2 regions of the Arthrobacter sp. NPDC056727 genome follow, and region 2 is predicted to be linked to the other one. Evidence: riboswitches for the same ligand, from Rfam matches in the RefSeq annotation. Region 2 holds a riboswitch; the other holds the start of a gene.

Region 1 (14,333 bases), on a different contig from region 2:
CATGCCCCTTCAACAGAGGAGCCTGCATGTCCAACGCATGGTCATTCGAAACCCGCCAGATCCACGCCGGCCAGGTGCCCGACGCCGCCACCGGTGCCAGGTCGCTGCCGATCTACCAGACGACGTCGTTCGTGTTCCCCAGCGCCGAAAGCGCGGCAGACCGCTTCGCGCTTGCCGAGATCGCCCCCATCTATACCCGGATCGGCAACCCGACCCAGGATGCCGTGGAGCAGCGGATCGCCAGCCTGGAGGGAGGGCTTGCCGCGCTGCTCCTGAGCTCTGGCCAGGCCGCCGAAACCTACGCCATCCTCAACATCGCCGAGGCCGGCGACCACGTGGTGGCCAGCCCCAGCCTCTATGGGGGCACCTACAACCTGCTGGCGCACACCCTGAAGAAGTTCGGCGTATCCGTCACCTTCGTGGCCGACCCGGATGACCTGCAGCAGTGGCGCGACGCCGTGCAGCCGAACACCAAGCTCTTCTTCGCCGAGGTGGTGTCCAATCCCCGGCAGGACGTCCTGGACATCGAAGGCGTCTCCCGGGCAGCGCACGAGGCCGGTGTGCCGCTCATCGTGGACAACACGCTGTCCACCCCCTACCTCATCCGGCCGCTTGAATGGGGTGCGGACATTGTGGTGCACTCGGCCACCAAGTACCTGGGCGGACACGGCGCCGCCATCGCCGGTGTCATCGTGGATTCAGGAAACTTCGACTTCGGCAAGGACCAGGAGCGCTTCCCCGGCTTCAACACACCGGACCCCACCTACAACGGCCTCGTCTACGCCCGCGACCTCGGAGAGGGCGGCGCCCTCGGAGCCAACCTGTCCTACATCCTCAAAGCGAGGGTCCAGCTGCTCCGCGACCTGGGTTCGGCGGTGTCCCCGTTCAATGCCTTCCTGATCGCGCAGGGCCTGGAAACACTGAGCCTGCGCGTGGAGCGCCACGTGGCCAACGCGGTGGCGGTGGCCAATTGGCTGGAGGCCCGGGACGACGTGGAGTCCGTGGCCTACGCCGGGCTGCCGTCCAGCCCCTGGTATGAGCGCGGGCTGAAGTACGGGCCCAAGGGCACCGGCGCTGTGGTGGCCTTTACAGTGGCCGGCGGCGCCGAGGCCGGCAAACGTTTCGTGGACGCCCTGGAACTGCACTCCCACGTGGCGAACATCGGCGACGTCCGCTCCCTCGTCATCCACCCGGCGTCGACCACGCACAGCCAGCTGAGCCCGGAACAGCAGAGCGTGGCCGGGGTTGCCCCCGGGCTGGTCCGGCTGTCGGTGGGCCTGGAGCACATCGATGACATCCTCGCCGACCTCGACGCCGGATTCCGCGCGGCGAAAGGCGCCTGACGGCCCTGCCCGACCGTGTGACTCCCGTCCCATTCCAGGCCGGGAGTCACACAGCCGTCACATTCTTCGCGCAGGCGTCCGCCTGTTTCGTACACTGGGCAACAGGTCATGAGTGCCAGCGACAGCCCCGGCTTGCTGGCCGGCAACCCTCCTTCCGCGGTGGGGTGCCCCGGGTGAAGACCTGGCCTGCCGGTCTGCTGACGGCGGGCAAGCGCGTAGAAGAGGTTTACCTGTGACGATTTCTGTCAGCCACACCGACGCTCCGGCCGGCAAGACGCCCGAGGGCACTGTTCCGAATGACGCAGTTCCCGATGGCACTCCCGTCCTGGATGGAACTGTCCAGTACCGCAACATCGGCAGCATGGAACTCGAGGCCGGAGGATTCCTGCCGGACGTGACCCTGGCCTACGAAACCTGGGGAACGCTCAACGCGGACGGCTCCAACGCCATCCTCGTCCAGCACGCCCTGACCGGCAGCACCCACGTGACCCGCGGTGCCGGGGACGAGGAAGGCTGGTGGGAGCAGCTTGCCGGGCCCGGCGCGCCGGCTGACACTGACAGGTTCTTCGTCATTTCCATCAACATCCTGGGCGGCTGTTACGGGTCCACCGGGCCGTCGTCGCCCGCACCGGACGGCAAGCCCTGGGGTTCGCGTTTTCCGCTGGTGACGCTGCGCGACTCAACCATCGCCGAGGCCAGGCTCGCCGACCTGCTCGGCATCAGCAGCTGGCACGCCGTGGTGGGCGGATCCATGGGCGGGGCACGCGCCCTCGAATGGGCAGTCACTTTCCCGGAGCGTGTGCGCCGCTGCGGTGTCATTTCCGTCGGGGCCAGGAGCACTGCCGAGCAGATCGCGTTCGCCCAGGCGCAGACCCTTGCAATCCGGCAGGACCGGCACTTCAACAGCGGCGACTACTACGGCGGCGCGGAACCCGCGGAGGGCCTGGCGCTGGCGCGGCGCATTGCCCACATCACCTACCGCTCCGCCTACGAACTCGATTTCCGGTTCGGCAGGAACGCCCAGGCGGCTGAGGAGCCGCTGCAGGCGGATGCCCTGGCGGGGCGCGGCCGTTACCAGGTGGAGAGCTACCTGGACCACCAGGGCAACAAACTCGTCCGGCGCTTCGACGCCAACAGCTACATCGCCCTGACGGAAGCGCTCATGAGCCATGACGTGACCCGCGGGCGTGGGACGCTGAAGGAGGCCCTGTCCCGGGCCACGGCCGACTTCTTCGTCGCCGCCGTGGAGTCCGACAGGCTGTACTTTCCCGCCCAGTCGCTGGAACTCGCCGAGGCACTGCCCGGCAACGTGGACGTGCACATCATCGATTCGCCGATCGGCCACGACGGCTTCCTCACGGAGATCGGCCAGCTGAACGCCCAGCTCAGGGCCCACTTCCTGAACTGACTCCAGGCAGAGGCATCCCGCCGGAGCCGTCCGGACAGCGGCAACACCGGGCCCATGGGGATGCCCCGCATGTGCATTTATGCAGATGCGCCCTGCACTATTTGGCGTTGAGCTTGCGTCACAGGCAGACCATACTCGTTGAATCCGGCGTTCGTGGTGCGCATCACAGCACCCGTGCGCCCCCGATTGGTCCCAGTGGTGTCGAGGAAGACGCCGAAGGAGTTCGCATGAGTACGGAAAGCTCCGCCGCAAGGCGTGCAGAGGAAACCGATGTCAAGGCCTCAGGCCTCAAGAAAGTCGTTACGGCGTCCATGGCCGGCACCGTCGTGGAATGGTACGAGTTCTTTCTCTACGCCTCCGCCGCCACCCTGGTCTTCGGCAAGGCCTTCTTCCCCAACGCCGGCACGGAGCTGGACGGCATCATCGCCGCCTTCCTCACGTACGCCGTCGGATTCGTTGCCCGCCCGATCGGCGGCATCGTCTTCGGCCACTTCGGCGACAAGTTCGGCCGCAAGCAGCTGCTGCAGCTGAGCATCATCCTGGTGGGTGTGTCCACCTTCCTGATGGGCTGCCTGCCGACGTTCCAGCAGATCGGCTACTGGGCGCCCGCGCTCCTGGTGTTCCTGCGGTTTGCCCAGGGCTTCGCCGTCGGCGGTGAATGGGGCGGCGCAGTCCTCCTGGTGGCAGAGCACAGCCCCAGCAAGTCCCGCGGATTCTGGGCCAGCTGGCCGCAGTCCGCCGTGCCCATGGGCAACCTGCTCGCCACGGCCGTGCTGTTCATCCTGTCGTCCACCCTGACCCAGGAAGCCTTCTTCGGCTGGGGCTGGCGCGTGGCGTTCTGGCTCTCCGCGGTGATCGTCCTGATCGGCTACTACATCCGCACCAAGGTCAACGACGCCCCGATCTTCCTCGAAGCCCGCAAAGAGGTCGAGGCCGGGCACAAGGGCTACGGCGTTGCCGAGGTGTTCAAGCGCTACCCGCGCGGCGTTTTCACCGCCATGGGCCTGCGCTTTGCCGAGAACATCCTCTACTACCTCGTGGTCACGTTCTCCATCACGTACCTGAAGACGGTGGTCCAGGCGGACACCACCCGGATCCTGCTGCTCCTGCTCTTCGCCCACGCCGTGCACTTCGTGGCCGTTCCGCTGGTGGGCAAGCTGTCGGACCGCTTCGGCCGCAAGCCCGTCTACATGGCCGGCGCCATCCTGGGCGCCACCTGGGGCTTCTTCGCCTTCCCCATGATGGACACCAAGAACGACATGATCATCCTGGCCTCCATCATGATCGGCCTGCTGTTCCACGCCCTCATGTACGCCGGCCAGCCCGCCATCATGGCGGAAATGTTCCCTACCCGGATGCGGTACTCCGGCGTTTCGCTCGGCTACCAGGTGACCTCGATCGTGGCAGGTTCATTGGCCCCGATCATCGCCGCCTCGCTGCTGGGCACCTACAAGTCCTCCGTCCCGGTGGCCATCTACCTGCTGATCGCCTGCGTCATCACCGCCGTCGCGGTGTTCTTCCTGAAGGAAACCCGCGGGGTCTCGCTCCACGACGTGGATGCGGCCGACGCCAAGGGCACCGCCGACCTGCTGGCCGCCGGCAGGAAGTAGGAAGCAATCCGGGCCCACCGGCTTGAGTCCCGGACCCAACGAGCATTCGGCAGCTGCCACTAACAGTGACTGCCCGGCCCGCCACTGATGCGGGGCCGGGCAGTTGCCCGTTCAACGACACCAAGGATTTCCATGAAAGCAGCAGTCCTCTACTCCACCGTCCCGAATGCTGACACGGCTGCGGGCGGCGCACCGCAGAAGCCCAGCTACGCCGACGCCCGGCCCCTGGTGGTCCAGGAGCTGGACCGTCCTGAGCCCCGGGCCGGCGAGCTGGGCGTGGCCATCACCTACTCCAGCCTGTGCCATTCGGACCTTTCCGTGGTGGACGGCTCGCGGGTGCGGCCCCTGCCGATGGCGCTGGGCCATGAGGCGGTGGGGCGGGTCGAGTCCGTGGGCGACGGCGTCTCCGATGTGTCGGTGGGCGACCATGTGGTGCTGGTCTTCGTGCCGAGCTGCGGGGACTGCCGCGCCTGCCGGTCCGGCCGTCCCGCCCTCTGCCACCGGGCGGCGGAGGTCAACGGTTCCGGCGACCTGCTGCACGGCGAGGCGCTGCTGCGCACGCCCGCGGGGGAGCGGATCAACCACCACCTGGGCGTCTCGGCTTTTGCCGATTACGCGGTGGTGGCCCGGGAGTCGGTGGTGGTGATTGACGACGACGTCCCGGACACCGTTGCGGCGATGTTCGGTTGCGCCGTGCTCACCGGAATGGGCGCCGTGCTCAACACGGCCGCCGTCACGGCCGGCCAATCGGTGGCCGTGTTCGGGCTCGGCGCGGTGGGCCTGTCCGCGGTCATGGCCGCGTCCCTCGCCGGGGCCGGCAGTGTGATCGCCATCGATCCCAATACCGGCAAGCACCAGCTCGCCCTCGACTGCGGTGCCACCGCGGTGGGGAGGCCCGAGGACGCTGCCCGCCTGATCGCGGAGGCGGCAGGCAACGGTGTGGACATCGCCGTCGAAGCCGTCGGTTCCGCGGGCGTGATTGCCGCCTGCCTGGGGCACGTGACCCGGGGCGGCGCCGTGGTTTCGGTCGGCCTGCCCCATCCCTCCGCCGAGCTGACGGTGCCCGCACTGCAGTTCGCCGGGGCCGGCAAGCGCCTGCTGGGTTCTTACATGGGCGACGCCGTTCCCGGGCGGGACATCCCGCTCTACCTGGGCTATTGGCGGGACGGCAAACTGCCGGTGGAGCTGCTGCACACGGACACCAAGCCGCTCACGGAAATCAACGAGGGGCTGGATGCGCTGGCGTCCGGGCAGGTGGTGCGCCGGCTGTTCCAGGCCTGACGCCCTTCAGGGCCGGACGGCCGCCGGCTGAGCGGGGCCCGTCAGCCTGCCAGCAGCGCCGCGCGGTCCTTCACCTCTTCCTTCAGTGCGGCGATGACGGCCTGCACCGGGGCCGACCGGAGGGATTCCGGCCGCGCGACAGCCCAGATGGGAAGCTGGCGCTCGAAGTCGTCGGCCAGTACCGGCACGAAGTCCGCCTGCCCGCCCACCATGAAGTTCGGCAGCAGCCCGATGCCTGCGCCCTGCCGGACGGCCTCCACCTGGGCGAACACGCTCGTGGCCTGGAAGCTTGAGGTGGGCATGGGCAGCTGCGAGGACCACCGGTGCCCCAGCTCTGCCACCTGGAGCGCAGACTCGACGTAAGAGACAAAGCCGTGCTGCCCGACGTCGTCGAGCGTTTCCGGCACTCCGTGCTCCGCGGCGTAGCCGCGGCTGGCGTAGAGGCGCAGGTAGTAATTGCTCAGGAAAATGGTCTGGGCATTGCTGACGTCGGTCCTGCCCACCACGATCTCCAGGTCCACGCCGGACCTGTTCTGGCTGACCTTCCGCGTGGCGCTCAGCATTTCGATGTTCAGCTGCGGGTTCTGCCGCTGCAGCCGGACCAGTGCAGGGGTGACGAATACCGCTCCGACGCCGTCCGTCGTCGCCACGCGCACCAGCCCGGACAGTGCGCTTTGGTTCTGGCTGAGCAGCCCGGAGAGCGAACCAAGGGTGTTCTCGATGGCCTCGGCTGCCTCCACGGCGGAGGCGCCAAGCTGGGTCAGCTCCCAGCCGTGCGGGCTGCGCTCCAGGGTGCGGCCGCCCAGCTGCTTGTCCAGGGCGAGGATCCGGCGGGAGATGGTGGTGTGCGTTGTGCCGAGCGTTTCCGCCACAGCGTTGAACCGGCCCAGCCGAGCAACCGTCAGCAGAATCAGCAGGTCGTCCGGACTCGGAAGCCGCCTGGTATCCACGGCAAGCCTTTCCCTCGATGTGCATCAATGCACATGCCGTCTTCAATTTTTCCCCTTGATTGCACTCTACCAGGATGTGATCGTGGACACAGACCTTCCGGCCCGGCGGCCGGATCCGAAGCGAAGGAGCTTGCGACATGGCAGTAATCGGTTGGATCGGCCTCGGAAACATGGGCGGTTCCATGTCCGCGAACCTGGCGAAGGCCGGGCATGACGTCCGCGGTTTCGACCTCAACGCCGCAGCGCTTGCCGCCGCCGAGGAGGCCGGCGTCAAGCCCGTCGGCAGCATCGCCGAGGCCGTTGACGGTGCGGACGCCGTCTTCACCATGCTGCCCAAGGGCGAGCACGCCCGGGCGGTCTACCTCGGCGAGGGCGGTGTCCTGGCCCACGCCGATACCCGCACGCTGCTCGTGGACTCCTCCACCATCGACATCGCGTCCGCCCAGGAACTGCACGACGCTGCCGTTGCCGCGGGCTTCCGCTTCGTTGATGCCCCGGTATCCGGCGGCATGAGCGGGGCGAAGGCCGGGACCCTGACCTTCATGGTGGGCGGTGAGGCGGGCGCCGTCGCCGACGCGACCGGCTACATCGGCCCGATGGCAGCCAACATCATCCCCACCGGAGGCGCCACCACCGGGCAGGCAGCCAAGATCTGCAACAACCTGATGCTCTTCATCAACCTGGCCTCCACCGCCGAGGGTGCCGTCCTGGCGGACCGGCTGGGCCTGGACAAGCAGGTCTTCTGGGACATTGCGTCCGTTTCTTCGGGCGACTCGTGGGCGCTGCGCACCTGGTACCCGGTGCCCGGCGTGGTTTCCACTGCCGCCTCCAACAACGACTTTGCGCCCACCTTCACCACCGAACTGGCCAACAAGGACATCGGCCTGGCCATCAGCGCCGCCGAGGACACCGGCACGCCGCTCGAGATCGGCAGGCACGTCCAGCAGCTGTTCCAGCAGCTCATCGACGCCGGCGAGGCAGGCAAGGACTGCTCCATGATCATCAAGCTCGCCGACGGCTCGCTCGACTCGGCCAAGTAGCCCCATCCCATACTTCTGCCCGCCACGCACGATTCAGTAACGCACGAAAAGAGACTTCCCTTGGAAACCATTCCGCATTTCATCAACGGCAGCCGCGTCAGCGACGCCGAACGTTTCGGTCCCGTCTTCAACCCCGCCACCGGCGAGCAGGAGAAGCAGGTTGTGCTGGCCTCGGCGTCGCGGACCGGGGAGGCCATCGCCGCCGCCCGTGCCGCGCTGCCGGCCTGGCGTGCAACCAGCCTGGCCAAGCGCACCAACATCTTCTTCCGCGTCCGCGAAATCCTGAACCAGCGCAAGCCTGAGCTCGCGGCGATCCTCACCAGCGAGCACGGCAAGGTTCTCTCCGACGCCGAGGGTGAAATCTCCCGCGGCCTGGAGAACATCGACTTCGCCACCGGCCTGTCCCACATGCTCAAGGGTGAACGCTCCGAGCAGGTCTCCGCCGGCATCGACGTGCATTCGGTGCGCCAGCCGGTGGGCGTCGTGGCCTGCATTACCCCGTTCAACTTCCCGGCCATGGTGCCGCTGTGGATGGTGGGCAGCGCCCTTGCCTGCGGCAACACGGTGCTGCTGAAGCCCAGTGAGAAGGATCCGTCAGCCGCCATCTTCATTGCCGAGGCCTTTGCCGAAGCGGGACTGCCCGCCGGCGTGCTGAACGTGGTCCAGGGGGACAAGGAGGCCGTTGACGTCCTGCTCGAGCACCCCGACGTGAAGGCGGTGAGCTTCGTCGGCTCCACGCCCATCGCGCAGTCCATCTACAAGCGGGCAGCCGACCAGGGCAAGCGGGTCCAGGCCCTGGGCGGGGCGAAGAACCACATGGTGGTGCTGCCCGACGCCGACCTGGACATGGCTGCCGACGCTGCGGTTTCGGCGGCCTACGGTTCCGCGGGCGAACGCTGCATGGCCGTCAGCGTCCTCGTGGCGGTAGGCAACATCGCGGACGACCTGGTGCAGGCGATTTCCAGCCGCATGGCCGGGCTCAAGATCGGCCCGGGAACCGACCCGGCCTCCCAGATGGGCCCGCTGATCACCGCGGAGCACCGGGACCGCGTGGCCTCCTACGTGGCGGGAGCCGAAAACGAAGGTGCCACGGTCGTGGTCGACGGGCGCTCGCAGCAGTTCGACTCGAACGGCTTCTTCATCGGCGTCAGCCTGGTGGACCACGTGAAGCCCGGCATGAAGGTGTACGACGACGAGATCTTCGGCCCTGTCCTGTCCGTGGTCCGCGTCGACACGTACAGCGACGCCGTGCGGCTGGTCAACGAGAACGAATTCGGCAACGGGACAGCCATCTTCACCCGCGACGGCGGTGCGGCACGGCAGTTCGAGTTCGACGTCGAGGCCGGCATGGTGGGCGTCAACGTCCCCATTCCCGTCCCGGTCGGCACCTTCTCGTTCGGCGGCTGGAAGAACTCGCTGTTCGGCGACACGCACATGTACGGACCGGACAGCATCAGGTTCTACACCCGCGGCAAGGTGGTGACCACACGCTGGCCGGACCCGTCCACCTCGGTCATTGACCTCGGCTTCCCGCAGATCGACTAAACTCGAAACTCGGTTTACATCCAAACTTGAGTTTGGGCCGGTCACTGCCGGCCTGTGCCTCAGCCCGCGTCCCGCAGCCACAAGCAGCGGGCCGCGGGCTGTCTTGTTTGGCGCGAACGTACACTTGTGGCCCTCGATGAAGCGCGAACGTACACTTGTGGCCCCGACCTGCGGGCGCGGGGGCTGTAGCCTTCGAATCCGGCCGGATCTATGCTGGCCGCATGCCCCGGTTGAGATCCGCTGCCTGGCTAGCCCTCCTGCTGCCGGCGCTCCTGCCGGCAACGGGCTGCGCCACGGTTTGCCCTGCGATCGCCTGGATCAACTCCCTCACCATGGTCCTCGACGGAGATACCCGCGTTGTGGCGAGGGTGCAACTGTGCACCAAGACAGTGTGCTCCGAGGCGACAGATGGCCTCCAGCGGCGGCCCGTTCTTCCAACCGCCACGGCAACCCCCACCGGGGCCAACGGCCTTGGCCTCCCGCTCGGTCTTGGTTCCCCTGAACGCGGCATCATCGTCGAGAGGACCGGCACCGATACTTGGCGCTTTGGATTCGATATGGACGCCCCCGGGGCAGTGACCGTCAGGGCCCTGGACTCCGCCGGGAAAATCCTCGCGGAACGAAAGGTGTCCCTCGAGTGGAAACGGATCGGCGGGACCGCTGAATGTGGTGGACCGGCCACAGCCGCCCCAGTCACCCTGACCGTCACCGCGTAGCGGCCGCGTCCATCGGTCCGGCCCCGCAGGCCACCGGCCCGTGCCGGCCCGGCACCGGCCGGATGCCCCTGAAACGTTCGCCTGCGGCTAGCCGTTCATGATGTCGTTGCGCCGGGCCATGTAGTCCTCCATGGAGATCTGGCCGTCGCTGTACTGCTGGTCCAGCTCCGCCAGTTTCCGTGCGCGGAACCCCTGCGGAGCCGACGGCGGCGGGGGAGTCGAGGGTGCCGGGCCCGTAGAGGCTGGGTTCTGCTGTGGCCGGGGCGGGTTGGCCGGGTAATCCGGGCTGTCCTCGTAGGGAACCGGCCCCTGCTGCCAGGACGGGGCACCAGTGCCATCAGGACCGGGCTGATTCGGATACTGCTGGTTCGGATACTGCTGGTTCGGATACGGCGGGTTGGGGTATTGCTGACCGGGGTAGGGCTGGTTCAAGGGCGGAAGCTCGTCCCCGCCACCGTGCTGAGGGACTCCGAATCCTCCGCTGAAGTAGTCCTGCTGCGTGTAGCCGTCCCGCGGACGGTTGTCCGGGCGGCCCTGGAACGGGCCCCCGAACGGGCTGCCGGGCTGGTTGCCGAACTGATCGGGGCCCTGGTTGGGAAACTGGCCGGGGTACTGCCCGGGCAGCCCCGGCCCCTGGTTGCGCTGCTGCATTGACCTCCGGTACATCCGCATGCCCATGGGGACCAGGACGGCCAGAATGATGATCCAGAAAAACAAGTCGAACACGGTGGGGCCTCTCGGTGAGTGTCCATTCCAGCTTAGTCCTCTGCGCGAAAGGCCCCTCAGGCACCCGCCGGGATCCGGACCGCTGGCGTGCCGAGGAAGGCCCCGTACCTCGCAACAGTTTCCTCCAACGCCTGCTCGGTGGGGTTGTCCTGCGGCCGGGACAGGCGGATGTCCAGCTCGCAGCGCTGCACCTCCCGCCCCCGCCGGACCAGCGAATGCCGCCACGCACCAGCCAGCATTCCGTCGGACAGGACAACATGCATGGGGGTATCGCCAAAGGGATAGGCCGGCGCGGTCCCGCCGAAATAATGCCGCGAGACCGAATAGCCCATGATGTATTCGTCGTAGCACTGGACCAGGTCTATCCGCGGGGGCCCGTCCCCGCCGCGCCCGCGCCCGCCCGGCGTCTCCATGGCGGACCCAGGCCGAAGATGGAACCCGGCGCCGTCAATGCTGATGGCAACGATGGCGCCAGGGGCAATCTCGTCTGCCAGCGCCAGCCCTTTGCGCACATCAGTCATGGTGAGTCCGGACCAGTCCGCGCAGTCCCGGACGGTGGCAGGCCCGCGGCTCCCGAAATACCTCAGTGCCAGGGCGGCCAGCGATTCCTCCCGGGAAAGTGCGGCACCCGGGGCGGCCCCGGCCACCCGCTCATCGAACGACGCATACGTCTGCCGCAGGGCGCCGCCGGGACTGCGGACGGGAGCCCCGCTCACCAGCACCCCGCTGATCTCGGCGTGCATGATCAGGTACGCCAGGGCAAGTCCCGTGCCGGGGAAGCCGGCATCCTGCAGCCGGGCAGCTAACTGTTCACGCGTGAGGTGCACTCCGCCGGCCACCGCTTCCGCCAGGACGTCGGCGCTCCTCAGCGCCGCCTCATTGTCGATCCCGGTCCTGCGGTACGTGCCGCCATTCGCCTGGTGGAGCCGGGGCGCAGACAGTTTCCGCAGCCACGGCAGGTCATCCCGGTGCACGAAATGCCAGGTGGGCCGCAGGATGTGGGTCCGGAGAATCCGGCCGTCGGCAACCGCCTCCTCCACATCGGCGGCTGTGGCACCGGCGGTCCGCTGGGCCAGGGACCAGCGCGCGTAGGGAAACTCCTGTGCCTGGACAGCCAGCAGGTTCTTCACGGCGTCCTCCGGCGAAGCCGCCCGCGGCTTCCTCAGCTGCTGGCCGGCCAGCCGCGTCCACAGCACCTCATGCGTTTCCACGTCCGACGTCGCTCCTCACTTTGGGCGGTTCCGTCACCTCTGGCGCTCCCCAACAGCCCGCCGGCTACTGCCGCACGGGATCACCCAGGCCCAGCGGTCCTTCGCTCGAACCCAACGGGATCCCCGGGCCAAACACGGGCCCCGGCGTCGGCCGTTTGGCGGTGATGCCGTCGCCGGAGGACCGGTGGCGCAGGAGACGCACCACCCACGGCACAAAGTACTCCCGCGCCCAGACGAGGTCTTCGTTCCGCGCCTCATGCCAGCTGCGCGGCGGAAGCGGCTTCGGCGCCAGCGGCTCCAGGCTGTGCTCGAATACATCCTGTACCGCGGCCGCTTGGCTACGCCACCGTAGGTTGTTACCTGTGGGTAACTGCAAGAATGGAGCCATGACTTCTGCCGACTCCTTTCCTGCCCCCGTTGTTCTGTGGTCCAAGCCCGAGGAAGCCAGGGCCGGCAAGCCACTGCTCGTCCTGCTGCACGGCTACGGCGCCAACGAGCAGGACCTCCTCAGCCTGGCCGACATGCTTCCGGACGACTTCGCGGTGGCCTCGGTCCGCGCACCCATCGCCGTGGGACCGGGCTTTTCCTGGTTCCCGCTGACCGGCTCCATCGAGTATTCGGTGGATGCGGTCAAAGCCGCGTCCGGGTATGTGCTCGACTGGCTGGACACGGTCAAGGCCAACCACCCGTCCGTGACGCTTCTCGGATTCTCGATGGGCATGGCCATGGCCACCACGCTGCTGCGGCAGCGGCCCGCAGACTTTGCCGCCGTCGTCGGCCTTTCAGGCTTTGTGGTCAATGCGGATTCCGACGGCGAATTCCGAGATGCCGAGCTGGACGGAACAGTGCCGCTGTTCTGGGGCCGGGACCAGCAGGACCCGGTCATCACGCCGGACAAGATCGAATACACGATGGGCTGGGTGCGCCAGCACGTGAAGCTGACCAAAGTCCTCTACACCGGCATGTGGCACGGCATCAACGCCCAGGAGGTCGGCCACGTGTCCGAGTTCCTCACGCATGAGGTGTTGAACAAGTAAGCCCTCCTGCAAAGACAGGCTTTACGCCGCGGGAGCGCTGACCCGGACGGTCTGGCCGTTCACCGTCACGGTGTCCCCGTTGTGAAGCTGCCGGCCGCGCCGGTCGTCGATCTCACCGTTGACCTTGACCAGGCCGTTCTTGATCAGCTCCGTCGCCTCCACGCCGTCCTCCACGAGGTTGGCGAGCTTCAGGAGCTGGCCCAGGCGGATCATGCTGTCGCGGATGGGGATCTCTTCGATTTCCGGGTTGCTCATACCAGTAATGATGCCTGACGTAAGGTGGAACAAATGACCCATGCACCCCGGCTGCCCCTTGCCGTGGGCCTTCCGATGGCTGTGGCCTCCGGGCTTGCCATTCCCGTCCAGGGGCGGATCAACGGGGCCCTTGGTGCCCGCCTCGGTGATGGCATCGCCGCCGCCGTCGTCAGTTTCACCACCGGGCTGATCGTGATGGTCATCGTGTCCCTGGCGGCCCCGCGCGGCCGGGCAGGCATCGCCCGGATCCTGCCGGCGCTGCGTGAACGCCGCTTCCCTCCGTACTACGCGCTCGCCGGCGGCATCGGCGCCTTCTTCGTCTTCGCTCAGTCCCTCACCGTGGGGCTGCTGGGCATCGCCCTGTTCACCGTGGCGACGGTCACCGGCCAGACGCTCAGCGGCCTGCTCGTGGACCGCCTGGGCATCGGTCCGGCAGGCAAGAAGTCCGTGACGGGCATCCGCGTCATCGGCTGCATCCTCACCATCTCCGCGGTCTCCTGGGCGGTGTCACCGCGCTTCGCCGCCGGAGCTGCAGGAGCTGCGGGCGGCGGCGCCGGGACAGCCGACCCTGCAGCGCTGCTGCTGCCGGTCATCCTGCCGGTCGTTGCCGGCTTCCTCATGAGCTTCCAGCAGGCCATGAACGGCACCGCCACCGTGCACTACGGGACCCCGATCGCAGCCACACTGGTGAACTTCATCGCCGGCACCTGCGTGCTGTGGGTTGCCTGGTCCATCAAAGTTGCCGTCGCCGGGCCGGCCAATCCGCTGCCGGGGGAGTGGTGGTACTACCTCGGCGGGCCCATGGGCTGCGTGTTCATCGGCCTCGGCGCGCTGCTGGTGCGCAGCCTCGGGGTGCTGGTGACCGGCCTGGGCATGATCGCGGGCCAGCTCCTGGGCTCGCTTGGCCTGGACCTGCTGGTCCCCACACCCGGCACGGTGGTGGAGGCGGCCACGGTTCTGGGGACCCTGCTGACCCTGGCCTCCATCGTCGTGGCCACCCTGCCGTGGCCCAGGGGCGCCCTCCGGAGATGAGGGGCGCCTTCCCGAGGCTGCTGCCGGTAGGCTAGGACTCGCAGCTTTCCTGCACAGTTTTCCCTTCACACGCCCCCGCCCGGCATCCAGCCGCGGTCCAGGGCCAGAGACACCGCGGACCGCACCCAGCGGCCCTGTAGAAATTGGAGTTCCCATGGCAGCAAAATCCGTCCTCGACC
Region 2 (14,333 bases):
AGAGATCGCAGAACTGAGCGAACGTGCCGGCGAGCCGGACCTCTGGGACGACCCCGCGGCCGCCCAGGTCATCACCTCGAGGCTTTCGCACCGCCAGTCCGAGCTGGAGCGGCTGAATACTTTGGTGTCCCGCATCGATGACCTCGAGGTGCTGGTGGAACTCGGTCAGGACGAGGACGACGCCGACTCCATGGGGGAGGCCGAGGCGGAGCTCGAGTCCATCCGCAAATCGCTGAAGGACCTTGAGGTCGTCACTCTGCTCTCCGGCGAGTACGACGAGCGCGAGGCCGTGGTCACCATCCGCTCAGGCGCCGGCGGCGTCGATGCCGCGGACTTCGCCGAAATGCTGCTGCGCATGTACCTGCGGTGGGCCGAGCGCCATGGCTACCCGACCACCGTCATGGACACCTCCTACGCGGAAGAGGCAGGCCTCAAGTCCGCCACCTTCGAGGTCAACGCGCCGTATGCGTTCGGCACCCTGAGCGTCGAGGCTGGAACGCACCGGCTGGTCAGGATCAGCCCCTTCGACAACCAGGGACGCCGGCAGACCTCCTTCGCCGCCGTGGAAGTCATTCCCCTCATCGAACAGACAGACTCCATCGACATCCCGGACAACGAAATCCGCGTCGACGTCTTCCGCTCGTCCGGCCCCGGCGGCCAGTCGGTCAACACCACCGACTCCGCCGTCCGCCTGACCCACATCCCCACCGGCACCGTGGTATCCATGCAGAACGAGAAGTCGCAGCTGCAGAACCGCGCCGCCGCCATGAGGGTGCTCCAGTCGAGGCTCCTGCTGCTCAAGAAGGAGCAGGAAGATGCGGAGAAGAAGGCTTTCGCTGGCGACGTCAAGGCGTCCTGGGGCGACCAGATGCGCTCCTACGTCCTGAACCCGTACCAGATGGTCAAGGATCTCCGCACCGAACACGAAGTGGGCAACACCTCCGCAGTGCTGGACGGTGCCATCGACGACTTCATCGAAGCCGGGATCCGCTGGCGCACTGATAACCGCAACGCCGAGCGGTAGACACGCCCGGGCCTCGAAATCCCGAATCCCGCGACACGCCCCCCTGACTCCCGCCTGAGCAGGCCAGCCCGTGCGTATAGTCGAGAGGCCGGAGCCCTACTTCCCCTAGCGACAGCCCCCGCACCGGTTGCAGGCTATGCCCATAAAGCCGCGTCCTGCAGGGTTTTAGGGTCATGATCCGTTTCGAAAATGTCACCAAGGTCTACGACCAGAAAGCCAGGCCCGCCCTGGATTCTGTCAGCCTTGAAATTGACCGTGGTGAATTCGCCTTTCTCGTGGGCGCGTCGGGATCCGGCAAGTCCACGTTCCTGCGCCTGGTCCTTAAGGAGGACCGCGCCACCTCGGGGACCGTCTACGTCGCCGGCCAGAACGTGGCCAACATCTCCAGCTGGCGCGTGCCCCGCCTGCGCCGCGGAATCGGCGTGGTGTTCCAGGACTTCCGGCTGCTGCCGCAGAAAAACGTGTTCGCCAACGTCGCCTTTGCCATGCAGGTCATCGGCAAGAGCCGCAGCGTCATCCGCGACACTGTGCCGGAGGTCCTCAAGACCGTAGGCCTGGAGGGTAAAGAGAAACGCATGCCCCACGAGCTCTCCGGCGGTGAGCAGCAGCGTGTGGCCATCGCCCGCGCGGTGGTGAACCGCCCCGGCATCCTGCTGGCCGACGAGCCCACCGGCAACCTGGACCCCACCACGTCCATGGGCATCATGGGTGTCCTGGACAAGATCAACCAGAACGGCACCACCGTGGTCATGGCCACGCACGACGACGACATCGTCAACGAGATGCGCAAGCGCGTTGTGGAGCTAAAGAACGGCAAAGTCATCCGCGACGAAGCCCGGGCCCTCTACACATCGATGATGCCTGTGGTCGGCCAGTCCCGAAGGCTCAAGGACGCCAGCGGTCTCGACGACGACGGGGACGCCCGCGGCCACTCAGGCGGCGACCAGGCAGGGGAGGGGCGGCTGTGAGGCTCCAGTTCATTCTCGGCGAGATCGGCGGCGGCCTGCGGCGCAACCTGTCGATGGTTGTTTCCGTCATCCTGGTGACGTTCGTGTCCCTGACCTTCGTGGGCGCCGCCGGCATGCTCCAGCTGCAGATCAACCAGATGAAGGGCTACTGGTACGACAAGGTCCAGGTGGCCATTTTCCTTTGCGGTGAAGGCTCGACGGCGGCCGGCTGCGCCTCTGGGCCGGTGACGGCCGAACAGCAGGACAACCTGCGGACCCTGCTGGCCTCACCCGCGGTGGCCCAGTACATCAACGATTTCCAGTTCGAGTCGAAGGGCGACGCCTACAAGCACTTCAAGGAGCAGTTCTCGAACTCTCCCATCGTCGATTCGGTCACGGCGGACCAGCTTCCCGCCTCGTTCCGGATCAACATGAAAGACCCGGAAAAGTACCAGATCATCAGCGAGACCTTCTCCTCGCAGCCGGGCGTGGAAACTGTCATCGACCAGCGGCAGGTCCTGGAACGGCTCTTCTCCGTGATGAACGCCGCGTCCCTCGTGGCAGTCATCATCGCCGGGGTGATGACGGTGTGCGCGATCCTCCTCATTGCCACCACAATCCGGCTCTCGGCGTTCAGCCGGCGGCGTGAGACGGGCATCATGCGGCTCGTTGGCGCCTCCAAGACGGTGATCCAACTGCCCTTCATCCTCGAGGGCGTGATCGCCGCCGTCATCGGCGCGGCCCTCGCCTCAGGAACGCTGTGGGCGGTGGCCCACTTCTTCCTGGGCGAATACCTGTCCAAGCAGTATCCGGACACAGCGTTCATCTCCCCGGCCCAGACCCTGCTCCTTGCCCCGGCACTTGTCGGACTGGGCGTGGTTCTGGCGGGCACTTCATCTCTGCTCACGCTCCGCCGATACTTGAGGGTGTAGGCCATGCTCATTGAAGGAATGCCCATGACCAGTTCGGACGGGCCGGTTCGAAAGACACCGGCGGGAAGGACCCCGCTGCAAAGGAGCCCCCAGCGCAAGAACCCCGCGGGTCGCCACCGCAGGGTTCTCAGTGCCGCAGTGGCACTGGTGCTGGCCGCGAGCCTGGGCGCGTCCGCTCCTGCCTTCGCGGACGACCTTGAAGACCAGCAGGCCGCCCTGAAGGACGAAGCCGCCCGGGTCCAGCAGTCCCTCGAGTTCGTCGACGCCAAAATTTCAAAGGCGGCCGCAGACCTGGTGATCTACCGGGGACAGCTTCCGGCAGCACAGCAGGCGCTGCTCGAGGCCCAGGGCCGGGTGGCCAGTGCCGTCAAGGAAGTGGAGGCCCTCGCCGCCAGGGTGGATCTCGCGCAGCAGAACAAGGCCAAAATCACCCAGCAACTCGACGCGGACAAGCAGAAGATCGCCAGCACCAAAAAGCTGATCGGCCAGATCGCCACGCAGGCCTACAAGTCGGGCGGTGTGCCGTCCGACCTCACGCTGTTCTTCGGTTCCAACAACACCGGCAGCCTCACTGAGACGATGGACCTGGCCGACCAGGCCCTGCGCAGCCAAAACTCGGCGATGGACAAGCTCACGCAGCAGAATGCCACCAACGTGAACTCGCAGGCCCGCCTGCAGGCAGTCGAAGCAGAGATCAAGGACCTCAAGGCCAAGGCCGACGCCGCCCTTGCCAAGGAGAAGGCGGCCCGCGACGAGGCTGCCGCCAAGAAGGCCAAGGTGGACAAGCTCATTGCCGATACCGCGCGCCTGAACAAGCAACTCGAGGCCGCCAAGCCCGGAATCCAGAAGAAGCTGGCTGGCGTCCAGGCGCGCCAGGCCGCCGTCGCCGCCGAAATCAAGGAGCGCGACCGCAAGCTGCGCGAGGCGTGGCTCGCCGAGCAGCGGCGGATCGCCGCTGCTGCCGCCGCCGCGGCGAAGGCCAAGGGCGAACAACCGCCGCCTTATGTGCCGCCCGTGATCGGCCCGCCGTCGGCCTTTGGCCTCCGCCACCCGTTCCCCGACAGCATACCGATCACCTCCGGTTTTGGGTGGCGTGCGACGCCGCCCGGCACCATCGACTTCTACGGTGCCGGCGGCTACATGCACACGGGCATCGACTTCGGTGCCGCCTGCGGCACACCGGTGTACGCCGCGGCGGCCGGCACCGTGTTTTCGGCCGGCTGGGCGGACGACGGCGGTGGAAACAACGTCAAGATCTCGCACGGCGTGGTCCAGGGCAACTCGCTGACCACGATCTACTACCACAACACGAGCGTGGTGGTCTCCGTGGGGCAGCAGGTCAGCCAAGGCCAGCTCATCGCCTACTCGGGTACCACCGGAAACTCCACGGGCTGCCACTCGCACTTTGAGACCTGGCTGAACGGCGAGGCGGTTGACCCGATGCGCCTGCTCTGACGGGGGAAGACACAGCACCTGCCGTAGAATGGTAAGACTTTGTTCCGCTGCCGCCGGAACAGCCAGTACCGAGAACCGAGGAGTTGAACCGTGCCCAAAGAAAGTGGCCGTAAAGTCGTGGCCACCAACCGGAAGGCCCGGCACGACTACCATGTCCTGGACACCTACGAGGCCGGCATCGCATTGATGGGGACGGAGGTGAAGTCCCTCCGCGAAGGCCACGCATCCATGGTCGACGGGTTCTGCACGTTCTACAACGACGAGCTCTGGATGGAAGGCATCCACATCCCCGAATACAACCAGGGAAGCTGGACCAACCATGCGGCCCGGCGCCGCCGGAAACTCCTGCTGCACCGCGAGGAGCTCATCAAGATCTCGCACAAGATCCGCGAATCGGGCTTCACCATTGTTCCGCTGCAGCTCTACTTCCTGGACGGCCGCGCAAAGGTGGAAATCGGAATTGCCCGCGGTAAGAAGGACTACGACAAGCGCCAGACCCTTCGCGAGCAGCAGGACAAGCGAGAGGCCCTGCGCGTCATGCGCGAACGCAACCGGCGCTAGCGGCGCCACGCCCGGCGCGCTGTGCATCGGCTGGAATTATTCACCGTGCGCATGCGTTATGCTTGATAGTCCGGCAGGGATCAGATACTAAGCCTGTTCTCCGCCGGTTTGGTAACAAAATACGGGGATGATCGGTTTCGACGATGTTAGTCGCGACAGGTGAAGCGGGCCGAGGATGCAGAATTATCTCGTAAACGCTGTCTGCAAACCAATAAGTGCCGAATCTAAGCGCACTGACTTCGAACTCGCTGCTTAAGCAGTAGTTCAGTCCGTCAGCCCGGGGTTGCTATCGCCCCGGATCCTGGCGTCATTTAGATAGCCACTGCTGTTTGCTCCCGTCATCGGAGTAAACGGGACTCTTAGATGACTGGGCCCGGATCAGCCGCCTGTTTGCAGGACGGCTGGGGCCGAGAAATTCCGACGCAAACTGCGCCCGGAGAAGCCCTGACAACACGACATCGGACGGGGGTTCAATTCCCCCCATCTCCACATAAGAAAGCCCCTGGATCGCGAGATTCAGGGGCTTTTTTTGCTGTTGCCACAGGCCCGGATTTGCTGCCTGGAAATGGGCTGGCCGTTCCCGTTCACCCACGGCGTAGCCGGCACGGGACTACCCGCCCTGCCGGCGGGGTTGTGACAGGTATCACGAATCATCCGATTCGATACCTGCGGCAGGGAGGCATGCCATGTCCACGGCGGCTGCTAACGAACCGGGTCCCGTCGACGACGGCGCGGCCCTTGACTCATACTCCGAGACGGTCATCAGGGTGGCGAGGACCGTCACGCCCCATGTGGCTGCCATCGAGATGACGGGAAACCGGCGCAGCGGCCGGTTCCGGGTGGGCGCCGGATCCGCGGTCCTGTTCACGGAGGACGGCTACCTGCTGACCAACGCCCACGTGGTGGCCGGCACCCAGAAAGGCCGCGCCGTCTTCGCCGACGGCTCCGGTACGGACCTTGAGGTGGTGGGCGCGGATCCGTTGTCCGACCTGGCTGTGGTGCGGGGCCGTGCCCCGCATGTAGCCCCTGCCGAGTTCGGCGACGCCGAATCCCTGCAGGTGGGGCAGCTCGTTATTGCCGTCGGAAACCCGCTGGGGCTTTCGGGCTCGGTCACGGCGGGTGTGGTGAGCGGACTCGGAAGGGCAATTCCTGTCTGGGCCGGCCGCAACCGCCGGGTGATCGAGGATGTCATCCAGACCGATGCTGCCTTGAACGCCGGCAGTTCCGGCGGTGCACTGGCCGATTCCCGAAGCCGGATCGTGGGAATCAACACCGCGGTGGCCGGTGCCGGGCTGGGGCTGGCCGTTCCCATCAACAGCACATCACGCCGGATCATCTCCGCGCTCCTGTCGGACGGAAGGGTCCGGCGCGCCTATCTCGGTGTGGTCAGCACCCCGATCCGCTTGGGCACAAGCGAGGTGGTCCGCACCGGCCAGCGGGAGGGACTGCGCGTGGTGGAGGTGCTGTCCGGTTCCCCGGCGGAGCAGGCAGGTCTTCGGACCGGCGACGTACTGCTGCGGGTGGGTTCCCGGGCGGTCAGCAATGCCGAGAGCCTGCAGAAACTCCTGTTCGCCGAGGCCATCGGCGTACCGATGAACATAGCCGTCCTGCGCGACGGACACGTAATGGATATCCCGGCAGTTCCCGGCGAGATGGCGGACTGGGGATAAGAGCACAGCCCGAGCACAAACGACGGGGTGGCCAGGGAATTCCTGGCCACCCCGTTCGGTACGGTCCGGCAATCAGCGTTTCTTCAGATGCGCCACGGGGTCCGGGGCTCCCTCAATTGGGTGCTTGGCCTTTTTGTCCGCGCGTTTCTGCTTGATGGTCTTGCCCGCTTTTTTCTGCTGTTGCTGGTGCGGCGACTTGTCCGGCATGGCGTGCTCCCTCGTCCGAGGGGCAGGAGGGTGCCCCTCCCTACGTAAATTACGCCTGTTGCAGCCGAAATGTAACCGCCCGGACCGCCGTTACCCCGCGACGTCGGCGATGCCCACGAACCTGGTGCCCACGCCGTCGAACTCGCTCCGCACGAAACCGGGCACGGTCGGAGGGACTTCGGAGGGGCGGTGATGCGCGCACACGACATACGTGAATTCGGGCCACCACTTTTTGGGCCTGGCCGCCTCGGCGTACCCGCAGACCGCGCAGGTGAGATGCACCCACACCGGCCTTTTTCCTGTCCGATTGGCCCGGGACTGGACCAGCCAGGCCGGGGGATTGTCCAGCAGGTCACCCAACTCGGCTTCGGTCAGGTGCTTGGGAATGCCGTGGCGCTGGGCCATTTCCAGTGGTACATCCAGGGCAATTGCGGCATCACGTCTGCTGATCATCCAGTCCACGATACGGTAAGTCATGAGCGATGCCAGCCAGACCACTGCCCCCACGCGCCTCCAGCGGCAGGTATTGACGGTCGCGATCGTGGCGTCCTTCATGGCGATCCTCGACAGCTTCGTCGTCAGCCTGGCGCTGCCCGCCATCGGCAGGGAACTCGGCGGTGGTCTCCGCATCCAGCAGTGGGTGGTGGACGCTTACCTTCTGACGCTCGGCGCACTCATCCTGGCGGCCGGCTCGCTGTCGGACCATTTCGGGCGCGTGCGTGTGCTGCAGTGGGGCCTGGCAGGGTTCGCCCTGACCTCGGTTCTCTGCGGGGCGGCGTGGACGGGCGAAGTGCTGGTAGTCAGCCGGGGGCTGCAGGGGGTGGCCGGAGCGCTGCTCGTTCCCAGTTCGCTCGCGCTCATCGTCAGCCACTTTGACAGCGGCGCCCAGGGAGCGGCCATCGGCAAATGGTCGGCGTGGACAAGCGGCGCCGCCATCGTGGCCCCCCTGATCGGCGGCGTGTCCGTGGACCTGCTGTCCTGGCGGGCCATCTTCTTGGTCAATGTCCTGCCGGCGGCTGTCATCTGGCCCGTGCTGGCCAGGCTGCGGAAGGCCGACGCCGTCCCTGATGCTGCCGGCAGGATCGACATTGCGGGCGCGCTCCTGGCCGTCGTCGCGCTCGGCGGTCCCGTCTACGCGCTGATCGAGCAGGGCACGGCGGGCTGGGGAAGTCCGCAGGTCTGGCTGCCGCTGGCCGCCGGCCTCCTGGCCACGGTGCTGTTCCTCGTCCATGAGTCCCGCACGGCCGCGCCGCTCCTGCCTCTGGGCATGTTCACGGTGCGGAACTTCGGCTGGGGCAACATCGCCACGGCCGCCATCTATGGCGGTTTTTCCTTCGGTTTTTTTGCGCTGGGCATCTATATCCAGCAGGTGGGCGGCATGAAGGCGACCACCGCAGGCCTTGCGCTGCTGCCCTCGACGCTGATCCTGATGCTGCTGGCCTCGTCCTTTGGGAAGCTCGCCGGCAAGTACGGGCCGCGCTGGTTCATGACCGCCGGGCCCGTGCTGTGCGCCACCGGCTTCCTGCTCACGCTGTCCGTTGGCGGCACCCTCAACTACTGGACCCAGATCCTGCCCGGGCAGCTGGTCTTCGGCCTCGGTCTTGCCGCCACCGTGGCACCCCTGACGGCGGCCATCCTGGGATCCGTGCCGGAGAAACAGGCCGGTGTGGGGTCCGCCGTGAACAACGCGGTCTCGAGGATCGCGGGGCTGGTGTGCATCGCATTTGCCGGCCTTATCGTTGGGCCAGAACTGACGACGGCGGGCCTGCACCGTGCGCTGGTGGCCACAGCCGCGCTGCTGTTGCTGGGTGGGGCCTGCTCCGCCGTCGGGATCCGGAACCCCGTGCCGGCTGACCGTGCCGGCTAACCGCCGATGACCGCGATTCCCGCCGCGGCCGCCGCCAGCCCCAGCAGCAGATTGGCCAGCACGTTAACGGCGGCGGCCAGGTAGCGCCGTTCGCTTGCCAACCGCACCGTGGCAGTGGTCCAGGAACTGAAGGTGGTCAGCCCGCCGGCGAACCCGGTGGCCAGGGCGGAGTGCCATTCGGGGCCGAAGACTGCAGGGACGCCCACGGACAGCCCAATCACGAACGAGCCCGCCACATTCACCAGCAGGGTAGCCCATGGCCAGTGGCGCCGGGTCGACGGGAAGCCGGCCAGCCAGCCATCCACGGCGAATCGAAGCAGGGCTCCGGCGATGCCGAAGAGACCCACGAGCAGCGCCGTCACGGTCCAGCCTCGCGGGCAGCGCCGATTGCCTTGCCGGTCCGCCAGCCGGCGGCAGCCGCCGCCAGCCCCAGCACCACGGACAGTCCGAGGTAGAGAAGCCCCACGGCAGGGAATTCGGCGCGGGTCAGCTGGTCCGTGGAAAAGACGACGGCGGAGAAGGTGGTGAAGGATCCCAGCACGCCCGGCCCTATGGCGGCGCGGAGCCAGAACGCGGTGTGGGGCCGCGCGATCCAGATGGTGGTGAGGGCTGCCAGCACGAAGCTTCCCACGATATTGATGCCCAGTGTGGCCCACGGCAGGTCTCCCGGCTGGTCCGGGAACAGCACCCCCAGTGCGTACCGGAGTTCCGTGCCCAGCAGTCCGCCGACGGCGACGGCCGTCCAGACCCGCCAGCCATAGCCGGATCCGGTCGTGGGCGCGGTGCCGGTGCGGCCGGCCAGGGGAACCCGCACCTGTGCCTACAGGCCGGCCATGCGGCAGCCGGGATGTGCGGAATCGCTGTGGATCCAGAGCGCGGAGGCCACTTCGTCGGCGAGGTCAACGTCGCGGCTGGTTCCGGGGGAACCGATGCGGACCACGAGTGCGCCGCCGAAGGGCTTGCGGCCGCGCACTTCGACGTCGGCGTCGAGGCTGATCCGTTCCGCGGCGAGGTAGCGCAGCAGTTCCGGGTTCTCGTCGCTGATCCGCGTGATCCGGCCGGTGTGGCCGTCGTCGAGCTCGATCATCCGGTGGGCCGACGGCATCCGGACTGTTCCGTCGGCCGCGGGGATGGGGTCGCCGTGCGGGTCCCGGGACGGGTTGCCGAGCCGGGCCGCCAGCCGCTCAATGAAGGTATCCGAGACCGCATGCTCCAGCTGTTCGGCCTCGTCGTGGACTTCGTCCCAGCTGTAACCGAGGTCCTTGACCAGGTACGTTTCAATCAGCCGGTGCCGCCGGACCATGGAAAGGGCAAGCCGGACACCCTGCGGCGTGAGCGTGATGGCGCTGTAGGGCTTGTGGAGGACGAGGCCCTGGTCCTTGAGCTTGCGCACCATCTCGGAGACCGAGGAATTGGCCACGCCGAGCCGCTGTGCAAGCTGGGTGGAGGTGATGGGCTTGTCCTGCCATTCCGTGAAGGAATAGATGACCTTAACGTAGTCCTCGATCGAGGAGGAGGGCGTACTGGTCTTCACAGCTTCAAGCCTACCTGCTGCCACTCCGGCGTTCGGCCTTGACCGCCCGCCACGTCTGGGTGAGGTAGGGGAGCTGGAGGACCTCGCCCTGGGCATGGCCGAGATGCTCGTGCAGGTACCAGGCCAGGTTGCCGGTCACCTTTGCCCGGGTGGCGTCGTTGGCCGCGAGGTAATAACTGCGGGATTTTGCCAGTTCGAGGATGTCGTCCGGGGTGACCGGATCCTCCCACCGTGTCAGGTGGCTTTCCAGCGACGTGAATTCCGGGCCGATCTTCGGGCGGAAGTCCGGTTTGTGGACGTCCCCGGCATGCATGATGCGGGACAGCCGGTGCACCCAGGGCACGGATGTGTCCAACTGGTTCCAGATCAGGCCAAGCACGCCATGGGGCTTGAGGATGCGGGAAATTTCGGTGCTGGCCCGCAGCGGATCGCACCAGTGCCACGCCTGGGCAACGCTGACGACGTCGAACGCCGCCTCGGGAAGTCCTGTTTCCTCCGCGGTGCCCGCCAGAGCATGGACCCCGGGGTACATGCGGCTAAGCTGGTCCAGCATGTCCAGGGAAGGGTCCACGGCGCTGACGGCGAGCCCCCGGTCCACCAGCAGGGCGGTGAATTTGCCCGTTCCCGCGCCGACGTCAGCCGCGGTACGGGCCCCGGCTGGAATGAGCCAGTCCGCGGAGTCGTCCGGGTAGCCGGGACGGACGCGGTGGTAGTGCTCGCCGCCGTCCTGGAAGCTTTGCCCCAGCTCCTGCCGCCGCCCGTGATGAAGTTTGGGACCGCCCCGTGCCACGCACAGTCTCCTTAGGCCGACGTCGAAAATTACCTTTCGAATTTACCGTACGGAGAGCGAGAGGTGCTTAGTCCTGAGTACCGATCAGTCCTGGACACACGGTGCGGCGCCGGCGGTGCCGGGCGTGTTGGGTGCCCAGTCGGGGTAGGTGCGGGCGTCGTTCGCCGGAACCCAGCGCCCGGCGTCCACCACGTAGTCCCAGCCCAGGCCGGAGCGGCGGAGCTCCTCGATGCCGGCGAGCAGCCGCTGGGCGTCCTCGAGCCGTGATCCCACGCCGAAGCTGGCGCGCAGCGAACCGGACGGCAGGCCGAGGCGCTTCAGCAGCGGGTGCGCGCAGAAGCGGCCGTCGCGCAGGCCCACGCCGTGTTCGGCCGACAGGTAGGCGGCCACCAAACCGGCGTCGTAACCCTCCACGGAGAAGTTGACCACGCCGATGGCGTCATCCGGGTTGCTGTCCTCGAAGATCTGGTGGACGGTGACGCCGTCGATCCGGCGCAGCCCCTCGACGAGGAAGGACCGGATGGCGGCTTCGTGGGCGTGCCAGCTCTGCGGGTCGAGGGCAGCGATGACCTGGGTCGCGCGGGCAAGGGTGGCTGCGCCGAGGACGTTCGGTGAGCCCCCCTCGTGGCGGGCGGGGCCGGTGGCCCAGCTGACGCCGTCGAGCCTGGCCTCGCTCACGGCGCCGCCGCCCGCGAGGTGGGGGGTGCCGGCGTCGAGCCAGTCGGGGCGGCCAACGAGGACGCCGGCCCCGAAGGGGGCGTAGAGCTTGTGGCCGGAGAAGGCGAGGTAGTCGACGTCGTCCGCGGCGATGTTAACACGGCGGTGCGGTGCGAGCTGGGCGGCGTCCACCACGATCCGGGCGCCGTATTCATGGGCCAGCGCGGCGAGGCGGCGGATCGGGAGGATTTCGCCGGTGACGTTGGAGGCGCCGGTGACGGCGAGGAGGCTGATATCGCCGTGCTGCAGTTCGGCACGCAGGCTGCCGATGGTGGCCTCCAGCGTTTCCGATGCCACCACGCTGCGGTGCGGCACGCCCTGCCACGGCAGCAGGTTGGCGTGGTGCTCTATGTCCAGGTACAGCACTTCGCCGGTGTGGTGGTGGTCCTCCACCGGCAGGCAGCCGGCCAGGAGGTTCAGGGAGTCGGTGGTGTTCCGGGTGAAGATGACGGCGTCATCGGCGCGGCCGCCCACGAACTCCCGCACGACGTTCCGTGAGTTCTCGTATACGGAGGTGCTGATCTGCGAGGCATAGCCGGCGCCGCGGTGCACGCTGGCGTAGTACGGCAGGATCTCGTTGAGGTATGCGGAAACGACCGACAGCGCAGGCGCGGAGGCGCCATAGTCGAGGTTGGCGTAGCGGATGTGGCCGCCCTGGATCAGCGGAGCCTGGATTTCTGCGCCCGTGACGGCGGCCAGGGGGCGGCCGGCGGCGACAAACCGGCCGTCCAGCACATCGGCGTCGGTGGAAGAAATGATGGCAGTCGTCATGGGACCTCACTGAGAAAAGGACCCCGTGTGACGGGGATCCGCGCTTGCCGGGTCCGTTCCGGATCGGCCTGGTCGTCACCCGGGGCACCCCACCGCGAATGGAGGGTTGCCGGCCAGCTAACCGGGGTTTAGCGCTGGCACTCGTGACCTGTTACGAGACTAGGACATCCGGACAGGCGATGAAAAAGCCGGTCAAAATGTTAAGCGGATTATTACGCGGGCTGGATATTCGGCGTTCTGCCGAAGAAACGACGGCGGCCGCCCCCTAAAGTGGGCGGCCGCCGTCGTAATGTTCAGTGTCAGAGCAGGTCGTCCAGCTGCGGGTTCAGCCGCTTCAGGACTTCCGAGTGCAGGATCGAGTTGGTGGCCAGCGCGTTGCCGCCGAACGGTCCGTCGGTGCCTTCGAGGGAGGTGAACCGCCCGCCTGCCTCCGTCACGATCGGCACCAGCGCCGCCATGTCGTACAGGTTCAGTTCCGGTTCGCAGGCGATGTCCACTGCCCCTTCGGCCACCATGCAGTAGGACCAGAAGTCGCCGAAGGCGCGGGTGCGCCACACATCCTCCGTGAGCTGGAGGAACTCGTCAAGGTTGCCGCGGTCCTTCCAGCCGCCGAGGCTGGAGTAGGACAGTGAGGCGTCGGCAAGGCTGGACACATTGGAAACCTTCAGCCGCGTGGCGGCCGCGAGGGAGCGGCCCGAGTAGGCGCCGGCGCCTTTGGCCGCCCACCAGCGCTTGCCCAGCGCAGGGGCGCTGACGACGCCCACCACCGGTTCGCCCTCGTCGACGAGGGCGATCAGCGTGGCCCACACCGGCACCCCGCGGACAAAGTTCTTGGTGCCGTCGATGGGGTCGATGATCCAGCGGCGGGAACCGTGGCCGGAACTGCCGAACTCCTCACCGAGGACGGCGTCGCGGGGACGGGATCGGGACAGCTGGCCGCGGATCGACTCCTCGGCGGCCTTGTCCGCATCGGTGACCGGCGTCAGATCTGGCTTCGTCTCGATCTGAAGGTCCAGCGCCTTGAACCGGCTCATGGTCTGGTCGTCCACGGAATCGGCCAGCACATGGGCCAGACGCAGGTCATCGTTGTACGTTGAAGCGGGTTGGGTCATGGTTCCAAACTACCCTCAAAGGCCCGGCGGGGCGGGGAGGCAACGGCCGGGCGGCGCCGGGGAGGCTAGCCTACGGTGCCGAGTTCCTTGGTTTCCTGGGCCTCCGCGCGCGGGTCAGTGCCCAGCAGGCGGCGCAGGGACGCGAGCCTGGCTGCTCCCGAAGGGCCGGCGTGGCCGGCCTCGACCCAGGCATCCACGCCGCAGTTAACGGCGGTGGAATCGTGTTTGCAGCCGCGTTCGCAGGCCTCGGTGCCCGGCTCAAGGTCGGGGAAGGAGTGCAGGATGCGGTCGGGGTCGACGTGCGCCAGCCCGAACGAGCGGATGCCCGGAGTGTCGATGATCCAGCTCCCCACCGGGGCGTCGGCCAGCTTGAGGGCAAGGGCCGACGACGACGTGTGCCGCCCGCGGCCCGTCACCGCGTTCACGCCGCCGGTAGCTCGTTCGGCGCCGGTCAGTGCATTGACCATGGTGGATTTTCCGACGCCGGAATGGCCCAGCATCACCGTCACCTTCCCGTCCAGGTGGGCCCGGAGGTCGGAGACGGCGGCAACGTCGAGCCGGGCGGAGAGGCCGTCGTCGGACCGGGCGTCGATGCCGGACGCCTCGGAATCTGCGGTGCGGCTGATGATCACCGGAAAGTCGAGGTGGCGGTAGTTGCCCAGCAGCTCCGTAGGGTCCTTGACGTCCGCCTTGGTGACGAGCAGGATCGGCTCGATCCCGGCGTCGTAGGCGGCCACCAGCGCGCG

Evidence for each region. Region 2 has a riboswitch for S-adenosylmethionine ahead of ACFRAH_RS05865 (aminotransferase class V-fold PLP-dependent enzyme). Riboswitches for the same ligand answer to the same signal wherever they lie in the genome.
Region 1: it holds a riboswitch for S-adenosylmethionine, as region 2 does, so the genes downstream of both, ACFRAH_RS11190 (homoserine O-acetyltransferase) here and ACFRAH_RS05865 (aminotransferase class V-fold PLP-dependent enzyme) in region 2, are expected to answer to the same signal.

Annotation. Positions count from the first base shown of each region.
Region 1 covers NZ_JBHTZA010000009.1:70,796-85,128, reverse strand. The annotation lists gene ACFRAH_RS11195 (bifunctional o-acetylhomoserine/o-acetylserine sulfhydrylase) at 27-1,343, shown strand; SAM riboswitch class IV at 1,448-1,563, shown strand; gene ACFRAH_RS11190 (homoserine O-acetyltransferase) at 1,669-2,751, shown strand; gene ACFRAH_RS11185 (MFS transporter) at 2,979-4,361, shown strand; gene ACFRAH_RS11180 (alcohol dehydrogenase catalytic domain-containing protein) at 4,494-5,642, shown strand; gene ACFRAH_RS11175 (LysR family transcriptional regulator) at 5,684-6,592, opposite strand; gene mmsB (3-hydroxyisobutyrate dehydrogenase) at 6,730-7,632, shown strand; gene ACFRAH_RS11165 (CoA-acylating methylmalonate-semialdehyde dehydrogenase) at 7,693-9,177, shown strand; gene ACFRAH_RS11160 (hypothetical protein) at 9,399-9,893, shown strand; gene ACFRAH_RS11155 (hypothetical protein) at 9,981-10,619, opposite strand; gene ACFRAH_RS11150 (winged helix DNA-binding domain-containing protein) at 10,676-11,830, opposite strand; partial or broken gene ACFRAH_RS11145 (SGNH/GDSL hydrolase family protein) at 11,895-12,140, opposite strand; gene ACFRAH_RS11140 (alpha/beta hydrolase) at 12,217-12,867, shown strand; gene ACFRAH_RS11135 (RNA-binding S4 domain-containing protein) at 12,889-13,122, opposite strand; gene ACFRAH_RS11130 (DMT family transporter) at 13,156-14,154, shown strand; gene ACFRAH_RS11125 (glycine--tRNA ligase) at 14,309-14,333, shown strand, end outside.
Region 2 covers NZ_JBHTZA010000004.1:197,932-212,264, reverse strand. The annotation lists gene prfB (peptide chain release factor 2) at 1-1,024, shown strand, start outside; gene ftsE (cell division ATP-binding protein FtsE) at 1,198-1,992, shown strand; gene ftsX (permease-like cell division protein FtsX) at 1,989-2,903, shown strand; gene ACFRAH_RS05920 (peptidoglycan DD-metalloendopeptidase family protein) at 2,928-4,358, shown strand; gene smpB (SsrA-binding protein SmpB) at 4,449-4,919, shown strand; RNA gene ssrA (transfer-messenger RNA) at 5,043-5,411, shown strand; gene ACFRAH_RS05905 (S1C family serine protease) at 5,606-6,589, shown strand; gene ACFRAH_RS05900 (hypothetical protein) at 6,662-6,796, opposite strand; gene ACFRAH_RS05895 (hypothetical protein) at 6,887-7,249, opposite strand; gene ACFRAH_RS05890 (MFS transporter) at 7,272-8,663, shown strand; gene ACFRAH_RS05885 (fluoride efflux transporter FluC) at 8,660-9,025, opposite strand; gene ACFRAH_RS05880 (fluoride efflux transporter FluC) at 9,022-9,477, opposite strand; gene ACFRAH_RS05875 (metal-dependent transcriptional regulator) at 9,484-10,197, opposite strand; gene ACFRAH_RS05870 (class I SAM-dependent methyltransferase) at 10,208-10,987, opposite strand; gene ACFRAH_RS05865 (aminotransferase class V-fold PLP-dependent enzyme) at 11,072-12,475, opposite strand; SAM riboswitch class IV at 12,511-12,624, opposite strand; gene hisN (histidinol-phosphatase) at 12,775-13,587, opposite strand; gene ACFRAH_RS05855 (ribosome small subunit-dependent GTPase A) at 13,653-14,333, opposite strand, start outside.